Regions from separate parts of the Neorhizobium petrolearium genome, predicted to be linked through region 2. Evidence: predicted binding sites of a transcription regulator. Region 2 holds the regulator's gene; the other holds the start of a gene.
What was found. The regulator LexA, encoded in region 2, represses DNA repair genes until DNA is damaged. The targets are predictions, from matches to a motif close to TGTTCNNNNTGTGTTCNG.
Positions count from the first base shown of each region.

Region 1: the regulator LexA is predicted to act here: its motif matches at 4,707-4,724, upstream of uvrA (excinuclease ABC subunit UvrA).

Region 1 covers NZ_CP123000.1:1,914,796-1,923,772, forward strand. Annotated here, with positions in the region: gene QEO92_RS09775 (NAD(P)H-hydrate dehydratase) at 1-832, shown strand, start outside; gene QEO92_RS09780 (DUF72 domain-containing protein) at 829-1,641, opposite strand; gene uvrA (excinuclease ABC subunit UvrA) at 1,665-4,586, opposite strand; gene QEO92_RS09790 (single-stranded DNA-binding protein) at 4,836-5,378, shown strand; gene QEO92_RS09795 (HPP family protein) at 5,445-6,617, opposite strand; gene QEO92_RS09800 (MarC family protein) at 6,695-7,324, opposite strand; gene gyrA (DNA gyrase subunit A) at 7,551-8,977, shown strand, end outside.
Region 2 covers NZ_CP123000.1:1,684,597-1,693,573, forward strand. Annotated here, with positions in the region: gene QEO92_RS08710 (LpxI family protein) at 1-649, shown strand, start outside; gene lpxB (lipid-A-disaccharide synthase) at 646-1,824, shown strand; gene gltA (citrate synthase) at 1,855-3,144, opposite strand; gene QEO92_RS08725 (ComEC/Rec2 family competence protein) at 3,656-5,929, shown strand; gene lexA (transcriptional repressor LexA) at 5,910-6,632, opposite strand; gene QEO92_RS08735 (VOC family protein) at 6,832-7,704, shown strand; gene kdsA (3-deoxy-8-phosphooctulonate synthase) at 7,709-8,557, shown strand; gene eno (phosphopyruvate hydratase) at 8,678-8,977, shown strand, end outside.

The DNA of each region.
Region 1 (8,977 bases), 230 kb from region 2:
GAAGACAAGGGAGAACTCGCCCGTGTTGTGGCGCAATCTCCTGCCGGCATCCGGTCCCGATACGCATAAATACCGGCGCGGACATCTAACGGTGTTTTCCGGCCCGGCGAGCAGGACGGGTGCCGCCAGACTTTCGGCGGCGGCGGGGCTGAAGACGGGGGCAGGGCTGGTGACAGTGGCTTCGCCAAGCGATGCCATGGAAATTAATGCGGCTTCGCTCACCGCTGTCATGCTGCATCAGATCGATACCGTGGAAGATCTGGAAACGTGGCTTCGCACCGCAAAGCTTGCCGCTTTCGTGCTCGGACCCGGCTTCGGCGTTGGCGGGAGGGCAAGGCAATTCGTGCTGGCTCTGCGGGATCGTCCGCTGGTGCTCGATGCGGACGGCATAACGTCATTCAGGGACGATCCGTCGGAACTGTTCGACGCCTTTGCCGACGGCAATACCCATCTTGCGCTGACGCCGCATGAGGGCGAGTTCTCGCGCCTCTTCCCGGATTTGGCCGCCGACGAAAACCTGAGCAAGGTGGAAAAGGCGGTGAAAGCCGCCGAACGTGCTCATGCGGCAATCGTCTACAAAGGCGCCGACACGGTGATCGCGGCGCCGGACGGCCGCGCCTACATCGACACGAACGGACCGCCGTCGCTCGCCACTGCCGGCTCCGGCGACGTTCTCGCCGGCATGATCGGCGCACTCTTCGCCCAAGGAATGCCGGCCTTCGACGCGGCGGCAGCCGCCGTCTATTTTCATGGCGAAGCTGCAAAGCGGGTAGGCAGGAGCATGACGGCCGAGGATCTCGCCGACCACGCCGGCGTCTGGCCAGATCCCTAGCCGCGACTTTCCAGGAGTTCGCGCATCGCCATCGCACCATAAGGCGCATTCACCTTGCCTTCATGGATGAAGAAGGCGAAAACGTCGCGTGGCTCCTTCTTCGGCCTGTGCTTGTCGTCGACCAGCGGCAGGTCGTCCGGCACGTCACCCTCGGCCCAGGTCTCCAACCTTTTCGCCCAGGCCTTCATATCCTCTTCCGCATAGCAGGTCTTGATCTCGTCTGACCCTTTTTGCAGGCGTGCATAGACGAAGTCCGCAGTGACATCGGCGATCATCGGATAGTCGAAATGATCGGCGCAGACGGGAGCGATGTTGTATTTCGCAAGCAGCGCCACGAATTCCGGTACCTTGAATGTGTCGTGACGAACTTCGACCACATGTGCCAGCTTCAGGCCGTCGAGCTTGTTCGGCAGAAGTTTCAGGAAGGCCTCGAAATCATCCGGCTCGAATTTCTTCGTCGGCGCGAACTGCCACAGCAGCGGCCCGAGATGATCGCCGAGTTCCGTCAGCCCCTGACCTAGGAACTTCTCGATCGATTCCCCGGCCTCCGCGAGAACCTTGCGGTTGGTGGTGAACCGGCTTGCCTTCAGCGAAAAGATAAAACCGTCCGGCACGTCGGCCGCCCATTTCGCAAAGGTCTCCGGCTTCTGGGAGCCGTAATAGGTGCCGTTGACCTCGATGACCGCGAGCTTGCTCGCGGCATATTCGAGCTGCTTCTTCTTCGGCAGCTTGTCGGGATAAAACGTGCCCTCCCAGGGTTCGAAAGTCCATCCACCGATGCCCGTGCGGATAATGCCGGCTTTAGTCATTCACATCCTCCCAATGCGGATGTTTACTCCGCCGCTTCCACCTTTTTTGCCGGTCGCCGATCCAGCAGTTCCTTCAGGAATTGCCCGGTATAGGACCGCTTTTCCCTGACGATCTGTTCCGGCGTACCTGCCGCGACGATCTCGCCGCCGCCCGTGCCGCCTTCCGGACCGATATCGATAATCCAGTCCGCCGTCTTGATGACTTCGAGATTGTGCTCGATCACCACCACGGAATTGCCCTGGTTCACCAGTTCGTGCAGCATTTCCAGGAGCTTGGCGACGTCGTGGAAATGCAGGCCGGTCGTCGGCTCGTCGAGGATATAGAGCGTGCGGCCGGTCGAGCGCTTCGACAGTTCCTTGGCTAGCTTGACGCGCTGCGCCTCGCCACCCGAAAGCGTATTGGCCTGCTGACCAACCTTGATATAGCCGAGGCCCACATCGAAGAGCGACTGCAGCTTGTCGCGCACCGCAGGCACCGCGGAGAAGAACTCGACGCCTTCTTCGACCGTCATGTCGAGCACGTCGGCGATCGACTTTCCCTTGAAGGTGACGTCCAGGGTCTCGCGATTGTAGCGCTTGCCATGGCAGACGTCGCAGGTGACATAGACGTCCGGCAGGAAGTGCATCTCGATCTTGATGACGCCGTCGCCCTGACAGGCCTCGCACCGCCCACCCTTGACGTTGAACGAAAAACGGCCCGGTTGATAGCCGCGCGCTTTTGCTTCCGGCAGGCCCGCAAACCAGTCGCGGATCGGCGTGAAGGCGCCGGTATAGGTCGCCGGGTTGGAGCGCGGCGTCCGTCCGATCGGCGACTGGTCGATATCGATCACCTTGTCGATGAATTCGAAACCGTCGATCCGGTCGTGCTCGGCAGGGATCTCGCGGGCGCCCATGATGCGGCGTGCGGCCGCCTTGTAAAGCGTCTCGATCAGGAACGTGGACTTGCCGCCGCCCGAAACGCCGGTCACCGCCGTAAAGACGCCAAGCGGAATGGCAGCTGTAACATTCCTGAGATTGTTGCCGCGTGCGCCAAAAACCTTGATTTCCTTGCCCTTTTTTGGCTTTCTGCGCTCGGAGGGCACCGGCACGCCGAGCTCGCCGGAAAGATATTTGCCGGTCAGGGATTTTGGATTGGCCATGATCTCGGCCGGTGCGCCTTGAGCCACCACCGTGCCGCCGTGGATGCCGGCGGCCGGGCCGATGTCGACCACATAATCCGCCGTCAGGATAGCGTCTTCGTCATGCTCGACGACGATCACCGTGTTGCCGATATCCCTGAGGTGCTTCAGCGTGTCGAGAAGGCGCGCGTTGTCGCGCTGGTGTAGGCCGATCGACGGCTCGTCGAGCACATAAAGCACGCCGGTCAGGCCCGAACCGATCTGCGAGGCAAGCCGGATGCGTTGGCTTTCGCCGCCTGACAATGTGCCGGAATTGCGCGACAAGCTCAGGTAATCGAGGCCCACATCGTTCAGGAAGCGCAGGCGCTCGCGAATTTCCTTGAGAATTCTCACCGCGATCTCGTTCTGCTTGGCGTTCAGGTGTTCCGGCAGCGCTTCGAACCAGTCGCGCGCCACCCTGATCGACATCTCGGTGACTTCGCCGATATGCAGCTTGTGGATCTTGACGGCGAGTGCTTCCGGCTTCAGGCGATAGCCGTTGCAGGCGGGGCAGGGAGCGGCGGACATGTAGCGCTCGATATCCTCACGCGCCCATGCGGAATCGGTTTCCTTCCAGCGGCGCTCGAGATTCGGCACGATGCCTTCGAAAGTCTTCACAGTCTTGTAGGAGCGGGCGCCGTCGGCATAATGGAATTCGATCTTCTCCTCGGTCCCGTGCAGGATCGCCCTTTGCGCCTCTTCCGAGAGCTCGTTCCAGCGGCAGGAGAGCTTGAAGCCGAAAACCTTGCCAAGCGCTTCGAGCGTCTGGTTGTAATAGGGCGAGGTGGATTTCGCCCAGGGAGCAATCGCGCCATCGCGCAGCGTCCGGGCCGGCTCCGGCACGATCAGCGCTTCATCCACCTTTTGCTGCGAGCCGAGACCATCGCAGGTCGGGCAGGCACCAAAGGGATTGTTGAACGAAAACAGCCGCGGCTCGATTTCCGAAATGGTAAATCCGGAAACGGGGCAGGCGAATTTTTCAGAGAACAGCACCCGTTCGTGCGTTTCGTTGAGGGACTTGTTGGCGGATCCGCCGGCCGAAGTCTCCTCCGGCGGCAGAGGCTTGTCGGCGAATTCGGCGACCGCCAGTCCGTCGGCCAGTTTCAGCGAGGTTTCAAGGCTGTCCGCCAGGCGCGCCGAGATGTCGGAGCGGACCACCAGGCGATCGACGACCACGTCGATATCGTGCTTGTATTTCTTGTCGAGCGCCGGGACGTCGGCGATTTCGTAGAACTGCCCGTCGACCTTGACGCGCTGGAAACCCTTTTTCATCAGATCGGCGAGTTCCTTCTTGTACTCGCCCTTACGTCCGCGGATCATCGGCGCCAGGATATAAAGGCGCGTTCCTTCTTCGAAGGAGAGGATGCGGTCGACCATCTGGCTGACCGTCTGGCTCTCGATCGGCAGGCCCGTAGCCGGCGAATAGGGCACGCCGACGCGTGCGAAGAGCAGGCGCATATAATCGTAGATCTCGGTGACCGTGCCGACCGTCGAACGGGGATTGCGCGAGGTCGTTTTCTGTTCGATTGAGATCGCCGGCGAAAGCCCGTCGATCTGGTCGACGTCCGGCTTCTGCATCATTTCCAGGAACTGGCGTGCATAGGCCGAAAGGCTCTCGACATAGCGCCGCTGACCCTCGGCATAGATCGTGTCGAAGGCAAGCGAAGACTTGCCCGAGCCGGAAAGCCCGGTCATGACGATCAGCGAATTGCGCGGCAGGTCGAGATCGATGCCCTTCAAATTGTGCTCGCGCGCACCACGTATTGAAATGGTTTTGAGTTCACTCATCTTCATGCTCTCGGGAGGATCGAAGGTCCTTATGTAGTGATTGATCCGTCGCTGTCGAGACGGAAACTTGCTGCAATGCAGCGCCATTTCGAGTCGGTTGACAGCACTATAGGAATAAAATAGAACAAATAAAGAACAAATTTGCCTGTGGATTAAAAATCATCGGCGCCCAATGAGTGAGGCCGATGGGCTAAAGTGTCATGATTGGTTTTAAGTCCGCGGGATGCGGCAGAGACGAGGTGAAGAGTTATGGCTGGTAGCGTGAACAAGGTCATTCTGGTGGGGAATGTCGGGGCCGATCCGGAAATTCGCCGCACACAGGATGGCCGGCCGATCGCCAACCTGCGCATTGCGACCTCCGAGACCTGGCGCGACCGGAATTCCGGCGAGCGCCGGGAAAAGACCGAATGGCACAATGTCGTCGTCTTCAACGAAGGCCTCTGCAAGGTTGTCGAGCAGTATGTGAAGAAGGGCGCCAAGCTTTATATCGAAGGCCAGTTGCAGACCCGCAAATGGCAGGACCAGAGCGGCAACGACCGTTATACGACGGAAGTGGTGCTGCAGGGTTTCAATTCGACGCTCACCATGCTCGATGGTCGGGGTGAGGGCGGTGGCGATCGAGGTGGTTACGGTGGCGGCGGTAACAATCGCGTCGGGAACGACTACGGCGGCGGTGACTTCGGTGGTGGCGATGATTATGGCCGGCCGTCGGGCGGCCCGGCTCGTGGTGGCAGCCAGCAGCCGGCAGGCGGGAATTTCTCGCGCGATCTCGACGACGATATCCCGTTCTAGAATCGAGGATTTCCTCGACTTTCATCAACACCTGCAGGGATTGATGCCTGAGCGCTCTGTTTCATTTCAGGCGCTTAGACGCATATCGGCGTCTTGGGTTGCTCCGTCGGCGAGCATCGCCACCAGGACATCCGACTGTGATAATATCCCCACGAGTTTATTATTGCTCCGGGTGACCGGCAGGTAGTGCAGTCCTTCCTCGGCAAAGATGACGATGGCATCGGCAACGGGCGTGTCGGGACTAACGGTTCTGACGGGTGCAGTCATGATGTCCTTGATCGTGTCGCTGGGCGCGCTTTTGCCGGAAAGCACCAGGCGCAGGCGTTGGCCGAAGCCGATCCTGGGCCGTCCTTTGGTCCAGTTCGCCTTGTCGAGGAAATCGGTCTGCGTAACGATGCCGACGACCTCGGCTTTGTCATTGGTAACGGGCAGGGCCTTGAAATGATGGGCGCGCATCAGGTCATGCGCTTCCTTCAGCGAGTTGTCGGGCGCGACTGCGACGACGTCGCGGGACATGATGCTGGCACAATCGAGATGGACGGCGCGGCGGCGATAGGAGCGCAATTCCGTTCGCCGCAGGATGGTTTCGAGATCGTCGCGGTCGATATCGAGAAATTCGTCATATTCCTTCAGCACCTCGTCGAGGTCCTCTGACGTGAAGCCGATGCGCTGAACGGGAGCGGGATCGGCGGTGCCGTGATCAGTCGTGGGCGGCTTGATCGCGTGAGGGTAGGGGCGTCCCGTCAGGTTGTTGAAGATCAGGGCAAGCACGAGCAGGGCCAGCGAATTGCCTGCGACCGGCCAGAGGACAAAGCCGTATCCAAGTTCATGGATGGCCGGCCCGCCGAGTACGGCGGTAAGTGCGATCGCACCGCTCGGCGGATGCAGGCAGCGGAAGGTCATCATGAGAGCGATCGCGATACCGATCGCAGCCGCTGATGCTACGAACAGATCATTGATGAGCAAGGCGGCGGTCACGCCGACCAGCGCTGCAACAGTATTGCCGCAGAGGATCGACCAGGGCTGGGCGAGCGGGCTGGACGGCACGGCAAAGAGCAGGACGGCCGAGGCTCCCATCGGCGCAATCAGGGCCGGAAGCGATGCGTCGGCCCGCAAGGCCAGGCCTCCGATCATCCCCGTGACCAGAATTCCCGTCAGAGCGCCGAGAGCGGCGCGCAGTCTTTCCCTCGTACTGATGGGGCTGGCTTCGGGCAGAAGCCGGCGTAGGGTGCGTTGCATGATGGACTTTCGATTCCGATTGATGGCATTCCGGTTGGCGAGCGCTTTTAGCAGAAAACGGCGCTTTGTCGCGGGCTCTATAGATGAAAAGCCGAACGCACGCCGTCCACGATGAACTGGACGGACAGGGCGGCGAGGATGACGCCCAGCAGGCGGGTGAGGATCGCCCGGCCGGTGACGCCAAGAAAACGGTCGAGACGTTCTGCGATCAGCAGGGTGACGTAGACCAGCAGCATGATCAAGCCGATGACACCGATCAGCAGGGCGCGGTCAAGTGGGCCGGGGAATGTTCCGGCAAGCAGCACGGTCGCGGAAATGGCGCCTGGCCCGGCGATCAGCGGCAGGGCGAGCGGAAAGACCGCGATATTGTGGATATGGTCGATGGTGATTGCCGCCTGAGAGGTCTTTTCCTTCCGCTCCTGGCGTCTTTCGAAGACCATCTCGAAGGATATCCAGAAGAGAAGCAGGCCGCCGGCAATACGAAAGGCGCCGATCGAAATCCCCAGGATGCCGAGCACGCCCGAGCCGAAGAGAGCGAAGACGGCCAGGATGCCGAACGCAATCAGCGATCCCCGAAGCGCCACATGCCGCCTTTGGAGCGCAGTCATGCCGACGGTCAGTCCCAGGAAGACCGGCGCAAGCCCCGGTGGATCGAGTGTCACAAGCATCGTGGTCAGTGCATTGACCAGCATATCCGGGGTGGCCATATCCTCTCCTGTCAGGCTGCATCCTTGCAGTCGCATGCGAAGATTGTTAGGACAGGCGCGCGGTTTAGGGAAGCCTGCAACGGGTTTTCGAAAATGAGGTGCTATGTCTTGTACAATGCCCGGAAAACACCGCAAAAGCTGTTCAAAACCACGGTGGAAATTGGCGCTCGGAACCGCTTTCCGCTATAAACAACCAACTGATTCCGAACAGAGATCGTGATCCGATTTGACTGAGCAAAGCACACCCGGCGGCGGAAAGCTGCCTCCAGGCATCGAACCCATTTCCATCATGGAGGAGATGCAGCGGTCCTATCTCGATTACGCCATGAGTGTGATCGTCAGCCGCGCTCTCCCGGACGTCCGAGACGGACTGAAACCGGTTCACCGGCGCATCCTCTATGGCATGTCGGAACTGGGGATCGACTGGAACAAGAAATACGTCAAATGCGCCCGTGTCACCGGGGACGTGATGGGTAAATACCATCCGCACGGCAACCTGGCGATCTATGATGCGCTCGCCCGTATGGCGCAGGACTGGTCGCTCCGCCTGCCGCTGATCGACGGCCAGGGCAATTTTGGTTCGATCGACGGCGACCCGCCGGCGGCCGAACGCTATACCGAATGTCGCCTTGAAAAGGCTGCCCATTCCCTCCTCGACGACCTCGACAAGGAGACGGTCGATTTCCGCGACAACTACGACGGCACGCTCTCGGAACCCGTCGTGCTGCCGGCGAAGTTTCCGAACCTTCTGGTCAATGGTGCCGGCGGCATCGCCGTCGGCATGGCGACCAACATACCGCCGCACAACCTCTCGGAAGTCATCAATGGCTGCATTGCCATGATCGACAATCCGGCGATCGAGCTGCCGGAGCTGATGGAGATCATTCCCGGTCCGGACTTCCCGACCGGCGCCCTTATCCTCGGCCGTTCCGGCATCAAGTCGGCCTATGAGACGGGCCGCGGCTCGGTCATCATGCGCGGACGCGCCACGATCGAACCGATGCGGGGCGACCGCGAGCAGATCATCATCACCGAGGTTCCCTATCAGGTGAACAAGGCATCGATGGTCGAGAAGATCGGCGAACTCGTGCGGGAAAAGCGCATCGAGGGCATTTCCGACCTGCGCGATGAATCAGACCGCCAGGGTTACCGCGTGGTGGTCGAGCTGAAGCGCGACGCCAATGCGGATGTGATCCTCAATCAGCTTTATCGCTATACGCCGCTGCAGACCTCTTTCGGCTGCAACATGGTGGCGCTGAACGGCGGCAAGCCTGAACAACTCGCGCTCATCGACATGCTGAAGGCCTTCGTGTCCTTCCGCGAGGAGGTGGTGAGCCGGCGCACGAAATACCTGCTGCGTAAGGCGCGCGAGCGTGCGCACGTCTTGGTGGGGCTCGCGATTGCGGTTGCCAATATCGACGAGATCATTTTGCTGATCCGCCGTGCGCCCGATCCGCAGACGGCGCGCGAACAGTTGATGACCCGCCGCTGGCCGGCTCACGATGTCGAGGCGCTGATCCGCCTGATCGATGATCCGCGCCATAAGATCAATGATGACGGCACCTATAACCTGTCGGAAGAGCAGGCTCGCGCAATTCTCGAACTGCGTCTTGCGCGCTTGACGGCTCTGGGCCGCGATGAAATCGGCGACGA
Region 2 (8,977 bases):
TACCCGGCGGCCGGACTGGCGCGACATTCGCCCCAATTGGAAGGCGCTGCGCAAGCTGCCGCAACTGGTCCGCACACTGGTCTCCGGCGGCGACGACGCGCTGCTGCAGGCGGCGATCGGTATTATCGAGGCGCAGGGTTGCCGGGTGATCGGCGCGCATGAGATCGCTCCCGGGTTGCTGGCGAGAACCGGGCCGCTTGGCGCCCACAAGCCTTCCGAAGAGGACTGTCGCGATATCGAAATGGCTTCGGAGGCGGCCCGGCGCTTAGGCGAACTCGATATCGGACAGGGCGCGGTGAGTGTCGGCGGCCGCGTGGTTGCGCTCGAAGGTGTGGAGGGCACGGACCGCATGCTGGAGCGAGTCGCCACCTTGCGCTCCGAGGGACGTATTTCAGCACGTCGAAAAGGAGTGCTGGTCAAACTCTGCAAACCGCAGCAGGATATGCGCGCAGATCTTCCCGCAATTGGCCCTTCGACCGTCGAGAATGCGGTGAAGGCCGGGCTCGCAGGCATCGCTGTGGAGGCCGGACGTGCGTTGGTACTGGAGGAGGAGACGATGATCGCTGCCGCGGATGCCGCGGGCATTTTCGTCTTCGGCATCGACCTTGGTCTCTCGAATTTCGGCTCGCTGAATGGAGGATTGTCATGAGCAGGGCCTTGAAGGTCGGTGTTGTCGCCGGCGAAGTCTCCGGCGATCTTTTGGGTGGCGATCTGATAGCGGCGCTGAAGGCGGCCCATGACGGACCGGTCGAGTTGATCGGCGTCGGTGGTGATGCGCTGGCGGCGCAGGGCCTGGCCTCGCTTTTCGACTTTTCCGAACTGTCGATCATGGGCCTCACCCAGGTGCTGGCCCGCCTGCCGAACCTGATTGGAAGGATCAACCAGACGGCCGCGGCGATCGTCGCCGCCAGGCCGGATGTGTTGGTCGTCATCGACAGCCCGGATTTCACCCATCGAGTCGCGAAGAAGGTGCGCGCGGCTCTGCCCGATCTGCCGATCATCGACTATGTCTGCCCGAGCGTTTGGGCGTGGAAGGAATATCGCGCCACGGCGATGCTCGCCTATGTCGACCACGTGTTGGCCGTGCTGCCCTTCGAACCGGAGGCGATGAAGCGGCTCGGCGGTCCCGAGACGACATTCGTCGGCCATCGGCTTACCGACGATCCGTCGCTGCTCAAGGTGCGCGGCATTCGCGCCGAGCGTCCCGCGAAGGTAAAGCATGAGGAGAAAACCATCCTGCTTCTGCCGGGCTCGCGGTCGGCCGAGATCAAGGCGCTGCTGCCGGTGTTCGGCGAAGCGGCACGGGAATTCGTCGCGCGCAACGGCAAGGCACGCTTCCTGCTGCCGACCGTACCGCGCCAGGAAAAACTGGTGCGCGAACTGGCGGCAGCCCTTCCGGTCAAGCCCGAGATCACCGTCGACGCGGAGAGCAAATGGGCAGCCTTCGCGGAAGCCGATGCGGCGATTGCCGCCTCCGGCACCGTCATCCTCGAACTCGCCCTCTCGAACGTGCCCGTGGTCTCGGCCTACAAGGCGGACTGGCTGATCACGCTGATGTCGAAGCGGATCAAGATCTGGTCGGGCGCGCTACCGAACCTGATTGCCGATTATCCCGTGGTGCCGGAATATATCAACGAAGTGGTGCGGCCAGGCAGCCTTTGCCGCTGGGCGGAGCGGCTGTCCAGCAATACCACGCAGCGGTATGCCATGATGGAAGGTTTCGATCTGACCTGGCAGCGCCTGCAGGTGCCTGTACCCCCAGGCGAAGCAGCGGCCGGCGTCGTTCTCGAAATTCTGGACAAGAAAAAACCCGGCCATCTTTGACCGGGTTTTTCATTTCGAATTTGGCTTCGATCAGCGCTTGGAGATCGGCAGGTAGTCCCGCATCGGCTCGCCGGTGTAGAGCTGGCGGGGGCGACCGATGCGCTGCTGCGGATCTTCGATCATCTCGGCCCACTGGGCGATCCAGCCGACGGTACGGGCAAGCGCGAAGAGGACGGTGAACATCGTGGTGGGGAAGCCCATCGCCTTCAGCGTGATGCCCGAATAGAAGTCGATGTTCGGGTAGAGCTTCTTCTCGATGAAATATTCGTCGGTAAGCGCGATGCGCTCCAGCTCCATGGCGACCTGCAGCAGCGGATCGTCCTTGTGGCCGAGCTCGCCGAGAACTTCGTGCGTCGTCTTCTGCATGATCTTGGCGCGCGGATCGTAGTTCTTGTAGACGCGGTGGCCGAAACCCATCAGACGGAACGGATCGTTCTTGTCCTTGGCGCGGGCGATATATTCCGGGATGCGGTCGACCGTGCCGATTTCCGTCAGCATGTTGAGTGCCGCTTCGTTGGCGCCGCCATGGGCCGGGCCCCAAAGGCAGGCGATGCCGGCCGCGATGCAGGCGAACGGGTTGGCGCCGGAGGAACCTGCGAGGCGGACCGTCGAGGTCGATGCGTTCTGTTCATGGTCCGCATGCAGGATGAAGATGCGGTCCATGGCGCGCGACAGCACCGGATTGACGACATATTCTTCGCACGGAACGGCAAAGCACATGCGCAGGAAGTTCGACGCATAGTCCAGGTTGTTCTGCGGATAAACGAAGGGCTGGCCGATGTGGTATTTGTAGGCCATCGCGGCAAGGGTCGGCATCTTGGCGATCATGCGCAGCGAAGCGACCATGCGCTGATGCGGATCGGTGATGTCGGTCGAGTCGTGGTAGAAGGCGGAAAGTGCGCCGACGCAGCCACACATGACGGCCATCGGATGAGCGTCGCGGCGGAAGCCGGTGAAGAAGCGGCTCATCTGCTCGTGCACCATCGTGTGATGCGTGACGCGATAGTCGAAGTCCTTCTTCTGGGCGGCGGTGGGCAGTTCGCCGTAGAGAAGCAGGTAGCAGGTTTCCAGGAAATCGCCGTGCTCGGCGAGCTGCTCGATCGGATAGCCGCGATGCAGCAGGATGCCTTCGTCGCCATCGATATAGGTGATCTTGGATTCGCAAGATGCTGTCGAAGTGAAGCCCGGATCGTAGGTGAAGGTACCGGTCTGCTTGTAGAGGGAACCGATGTCGATTACGTCCGGACCGATGGAGCCCGACTTGATCGGCAGATCGACTTGTCTGTCGCCGACTACCACGTTTGCGCTTTTATCCGTCATGCTGATCCTCCAACCTTTTGGCGGCGTGGCGCCCAAAAAGCGTCACAAGAATTAAGCGTCCGATGCTTTGCTATATGATCCGAAAGCTGATGCCAAGCAGTCGTTGGTAGCATTTTGTGCAGCGCGAAAGAATATTAGGCAACCGCTTTTGCTTGGGCTTCCAACTTGTTGTTGCAACCCGGTTCAGGTCTCTGGGATTGCTGAAGTTTCCCGGGCAGTTGACGGGAGGGCGGGAAACGCGCAGGTTGCATCGTCGCATGATTTGGCGACGGGGCGGGCTTAGCGTTTCATGTCGGAAGACACTGCGTTTCCGAAGCTGATCAAGACGGGGCGGCCGGCAACCAGGCCGATGGATTTCGCGTTCGGCGAAGACGCATCCCGATCGGTGGACCAGGGGCATCTTTCTGAGCTTTCTCCAGCGTTCGAACGAAGGTCGGTGGCGCATCCGGGGAGGGCGCTTCCGCATCGTATATCCGTGGGTTTGAAGCGCCTGTGGCGCAATGCGCCGTCCATGATCTTGGAAGAGGAGGCGCATGGGCATGGCTTCCTCTTCGTTCCCGTTGTCGTCGGTGCAGGGGCCGCATGCTGGTTCTCCTTGCCGCAAGATCCGGCTTTTCTGCCGTTTTTTGTGGCTTTTCTCGCATGCACCGTAATTGCCGCCATAACGCGTCACCAATTCGGCATGCCACGTATCATCCCGGTCGCCGCCGCACTCTTTCTCGGCGGCATGATGCTCGCGGAGCTGGAAACATGGAGGCAAAGTACAGTCGTTCTCGATTCGCCGGTGACGACCGAACTGACCGGCGTGGTCGAGCGGCGGGAAATCGATGCGAATGGACGCTGGCGCTATTTAGTCCGCGTCGGACGGACGGCCAATCCCGAGATCCGACGCCCGCCGGAGCGGGTGTCGCTGCTTGCCAGGGCGCGGCACGAATCTGCGGGAACCGGCGAGACGATCAGCAGCCGGGTACGCATATCGCCGCCTTCGGGGCCTGCGCTGCCGGGGCTTAACGATTTCGCCTTCTCTTCTTATTTCGATGGTATCGGCGCCGTCGGCTTTTTCTATGGAGTGCCGAATAAGGAGGCAGGCCCGGCGTTGCCGCGAGCCTGGATTGCAGAATTCGAAAGCGGGCTTTTTGATCTGCGCAGCGCCATTGCAAGCCATATTCGCGAAACGGTGCCGGGCGATGCGGGCGCCTTCGCAGCCGCGATCGTGACCGACGAACGCCGGGCTATTTCCAAGGAGACCACCGAGGCGCTCCGGCTTTCCGGACTTGCCCATATCGTCGCGATCTCCGGGCTGAACATGGCGCTTGCCGCCGGCATCTTCTTCGTCGGCGTCCGCACTGTCCTTTCGTTTTTTCCCGGGTTTGCCCAGGCCTATCCGGTGAAGAAGATCGCTGCCGCCGGCGCGCTCGTGATGGCGACCGCCTATTACCTGATTTCCGGCTTCGGTGTTTCGGCCGAGCGGGCGTATATCATGATGGCGGTCATGCTTGTCGCAGTCTTCTTCGACCGACCGTCGATCAGCTTGCGCAACGTGGCGCTTTCGGCCCTGATCATTATCGCCGTTTCGCCCTCGGAAATCCTGGGGCCCAGCTTCCAGATGTCCTTTGCGGCTACCGCAGCGCTGGTCGCCGGTTATGCGCTCTGGAAAAATCGATCGAAAAAGCACGATCCGGAACCGCTGCAAATTCGTCACCCTGTGGTGACGCCGGTACTGGCTTCCTGGAAATTCATTGCGGGCATTCTTGCCACGACCCTGATCGGCAGCACGTCGACGGCGATCTTTTCGGTCGAGCATTTCCATCGGATTGCGACCTACGGCGGTCTGGCGGCAAACCTCGCCGCCATGCCGATCATTTCTTTCGTGGTCATGCCGGCCGGACTTGTCGGCATGCTGCTCGTACCGTTCGGGCTCGATGCGCCTTTCCTGAAGCTCATGGGTCTCGGCCTGGAAGCGGTGATCTCCATAGCAAGACATGTCGCGGCCTGGGGCGGCGACGCCGGTATCGGCCGTCAGCATCCCTGGTTCCTGCCTGTCTCCACGGCCGGTTTTCTTCTGCTGACACTTTTGAGAAGCAGGCTTCGGCTGGTCGGCATTCCGCTCGTTGCCGCCGCATTGCTGTTCTCCTGGCACGAACGATCGAAGCCCCTGCCGGATATTCTCGTTTCCGAGGACGGAACGATGATTGCCCTGATAGGCAGGGAAGGCATTGCCACCAACCGCACCCGTCCGCCCGATTTCATCTACGGCCAGTGGAAACGGGCACTTCTCCTGGGCGATCCTATAAAACCGGACGTGTCATCAGCAGGAGACAAACCGCCCGATGGGAAATCTGAGGAGCGCCGCGAGCTGACGCAGGCCGAAATCGAAGCAGTGCGGTCCCGCATCAGGCAGGTGCCTGCCGGTCATTTCGTTTGCGAGCCGCGTGTCTTTTGCGGGGTGAAAACTTCCGGAGGCACCATGATAGCCTCCGTCGAAGACAGCCGTTATGCCGGTGCGGCCTGCGATGCTGCCCATATCATCATCGCCCCGCGCGCCCGTTTCGATCATTGCCGCTCCGGCGCATTGATGATCAACGGCAATGCTTTGCGAAAGACTGGTGCGCTCGAAATTTCCCTGCACGGCGCAGCCGACATCCGGCAATGGACTATTCGCCCCGCCATGGCCGGCCATGACCGCCCCTGGAGCAGGCATCGCCACTATGACTGGCGGAACAAGACGTTCGCCTCGGCGCTCCCGGAACCGCTCCGGCAATTGATCAATGGTAGCGGCGGATGAGGCCGACCAGCTTGCCCTGAACCTTTACCCGGTCGGGCGGGAATATCCGTGTTTCGTAGGCCGGGTTCGCGGCTTCCAGCGCGATCGAGGCGCCACGGCGGCGGAAGCGCTTCAGCGTCGCTTCCTCCTCGTCCACCAGCGCCACGATGATGTCTCCCGGATTGGCGGTGTTGCTGTTGCGGATGATCACCGTGTCGCCGTCCAGGATGCCGGCCTCGATCATCGAATCACCCTTGACCTCCAGCGCGTAATGTTCGCCGGAACCAAGCATCTCGGCGGGCACTGCGATATCATGCGTGTTGTTCTGGATCGCCGAGATGGGCACGCCGGCGGCGATGCGGCCCATGACGGGAACCGTGGTGGCGTTGGAGAGATCGTCGTTGGCTGCGGGCTTGGCCGGAGCGGCAGCGACCGGCTGCGGCTTGCCGAGGCTGCCCTCGATAACACTCGGCGAGAAGCCGCGGCGTGGCTGCAGGCTCGACTGATAGGCTTCCGGCAGCTTGATGACTTCAAGGGCACGTGCCCGGTTCGGCAGGCGGCGGATGAAGCCGCGCTCCTCCAGTGCGGTGATCAGCCGGTGGATGCCGGACTTCGACGCGAGGTCGAGCGCGTCCTTCATTTCGTCGAAGGAGGGCGGCACGCCGGATTCCTTCATGCGTTCGTGAATGAACAGAAGCAATTCCTGCTGTTTGCGCGTGAGCATATTTGGCACCTTGAGAGTCGGAAACAAATCAAGAACATACACTATATGTTCCATATGTGTTCCGCAAGTCCCTAAATTTTCGTGAAGTATGATGATTTTTCTTCATGGATGTCTGCAACATATCTCTTCCGACACCACTTGCTCGAAGCCGATCCGCTGCCAATGTAGTGCTGCGATTCCGGATTCTGGGGGCTCTCGCGTGAATGCTAGACTAATCGATCATCTCGTTCTGCCGGTGGCGGACCTTGCCGTCGCGCGTTCACGACTGGCAGAACTCGGATTTACAGTTGCGCCGGAGGCCTTTCATCCTTTCGGCACGGCCAATGCCTGCGTGTTTTTCTCGGATGGGGCCTATCTGGAGCCGCTGGCGATCGCCAACCGGCGTCAGGCGGCAGCCGCGGCCAAGCGCGGCAATGTCTTCACCGCCCGGGATCTCGCCTTCCGCAAGGCGCGTAACAGGCAGGGCTTTTCGGCCCTCGCGGTTGCCACGGGCGATGCGGCAGCCGATCACGCGCGTTTCAGGCTGCGCGGGATTTCCGCGGGCGATATCCTGGAATTCTCCCGCGGCGTGAAGATGCCGGATGGTTCCGAGACTGAGGCAAGCTTCCGGCTGGCCTTTGCGGGAGACGAGCGTGCGCCGGACTTCTTCTTGTTCTCCGCACAGCGGATCAATCCCCTGCCGGCCGATCGAGGCGAACTGGAACGCCATTCCAATACGGTGACCGGCTTGAGCGAGATCGTTCTTTCGGCCGCATCGCCCGGCGATTTTGCGCCTCTGCTCGAAGAGGTGCTGCTTGCGAAAGCCGGGATCGAAGCTGCGGCCGTGGAGCTTGTCGCTTCGAACACACGCATCCGCGTCATGCAGGATCAAGATCTCGAATCGGAATTCGCCCTTGCACCGTTGCCGAATGCCGAAGGTCTGCGCGGCCGGGCGATCATCTTCAAGACTGCCGATCTTGCCGTGACAGAGATCATCCTTGCTGCTAATGACGTCGCATTCGTCCGCCGGGAAGGCCGTGTGCTGGTCCAGGCGGCGCCCGGCCAGGGTGTGTTGTTCGGTTTCGAGGAATAGTCTCATGGAAGTCTCCGCCAATCCGCGCGTCTCCGTCGGTGAAGGGCACGGCAAGGTCGTGTTCGCACAGGATGCCCGCCTGTCGCTGATCGCCGGCCCGTGCCAGATGGAAAGCCGCGACCACGCCTTCATGATGGCGGGTGCGCTGAGGGAGCTTTGCGACAAGCTCGGCATCGGGCTTGTCTACAAATCATCCTTCGACAAGGCGAACCGTACGTCGATTTCCGGCAGGCGCGGCATCGGGCTCGAAAGCGCCATGGAAATCTTCACCGATCTGAAGAAAGAATTCGGCTTCCCGGTTCTCACCGACATTCACACGGAAGAGCAGTGCGCCATCGTCGCCCAGACCGTGGACGTGCTGCAGATCCCGGCCTTCCTTTGCCGCCAGACGGACTTGCTTGTCGCTGCGGCGAAGACCGGCCGCGTCATCAATGTCAAGAAGGGCCAGTTCCTGGCGCCCTGGGACATGAAGAACGTGTTGGCCAAGTTCACCCAGAGCGGCAATCCGAATGTGCTGCTCTGCGAACGCGGCGTTTCCTTCGGTTACAATCAGCTCATCTCCGACATGCGCTCGCTGCCGATCATGGCGGCGATGGGCGCGCCGGTGATCTTCGACGCCACCCACTCGGTGATGCAGCCGGGGGGGCAGGGCGGCTCTTCCGGCGGCCAGCGGGAATTCGTCGAGACGCTGGCGCGGGCGGCCGTCGCGGTTGGCGTCGGGGGCGTCTTCATCGAGACCCATCAGGACCCGGACAATGCGCCTTCGGATGGCCCCAGCATGGTACACCTCAAGGACATGCCGCGGCTGCTCGAAAGGCTGATCGCTCTCGATGCGGTCGCAAAGGCTGCCTGAAGCGCCCGCCTGAAAAAGCGCGAAAAGCGGCTCCATTGTAATTTTCGTGTCACTGACTATGGGACATGTTCAGTGACCCCGAACCATATAGATCCGACGTCCAAGCCCAGGGAGAGTCTTTTGACCGCCATCACCGATATCATCGCCCGTGAAATCCTCGACAGCCGCGGTAATCCGACGGTTGAAGTGGATGTCTATCTGGAAGACGGTTCTTTTGGCCGTGCAGCTGTTCCGTCCGGCGCGTCGACCGGCGCGCACGAGGCGGTCGAACTGCGTGACAGCGGCAAGCGTTACGGCGGCAAGGGCGTCGAAAAGGCTGTCGAAGCGGTCAACACCGAGATCTTCGATGCGATCGGCGGTTTCGATGCCGAAAGCCAGATCCACATCGACAAGACGATGATCGCGCTCGACGGCACGCCG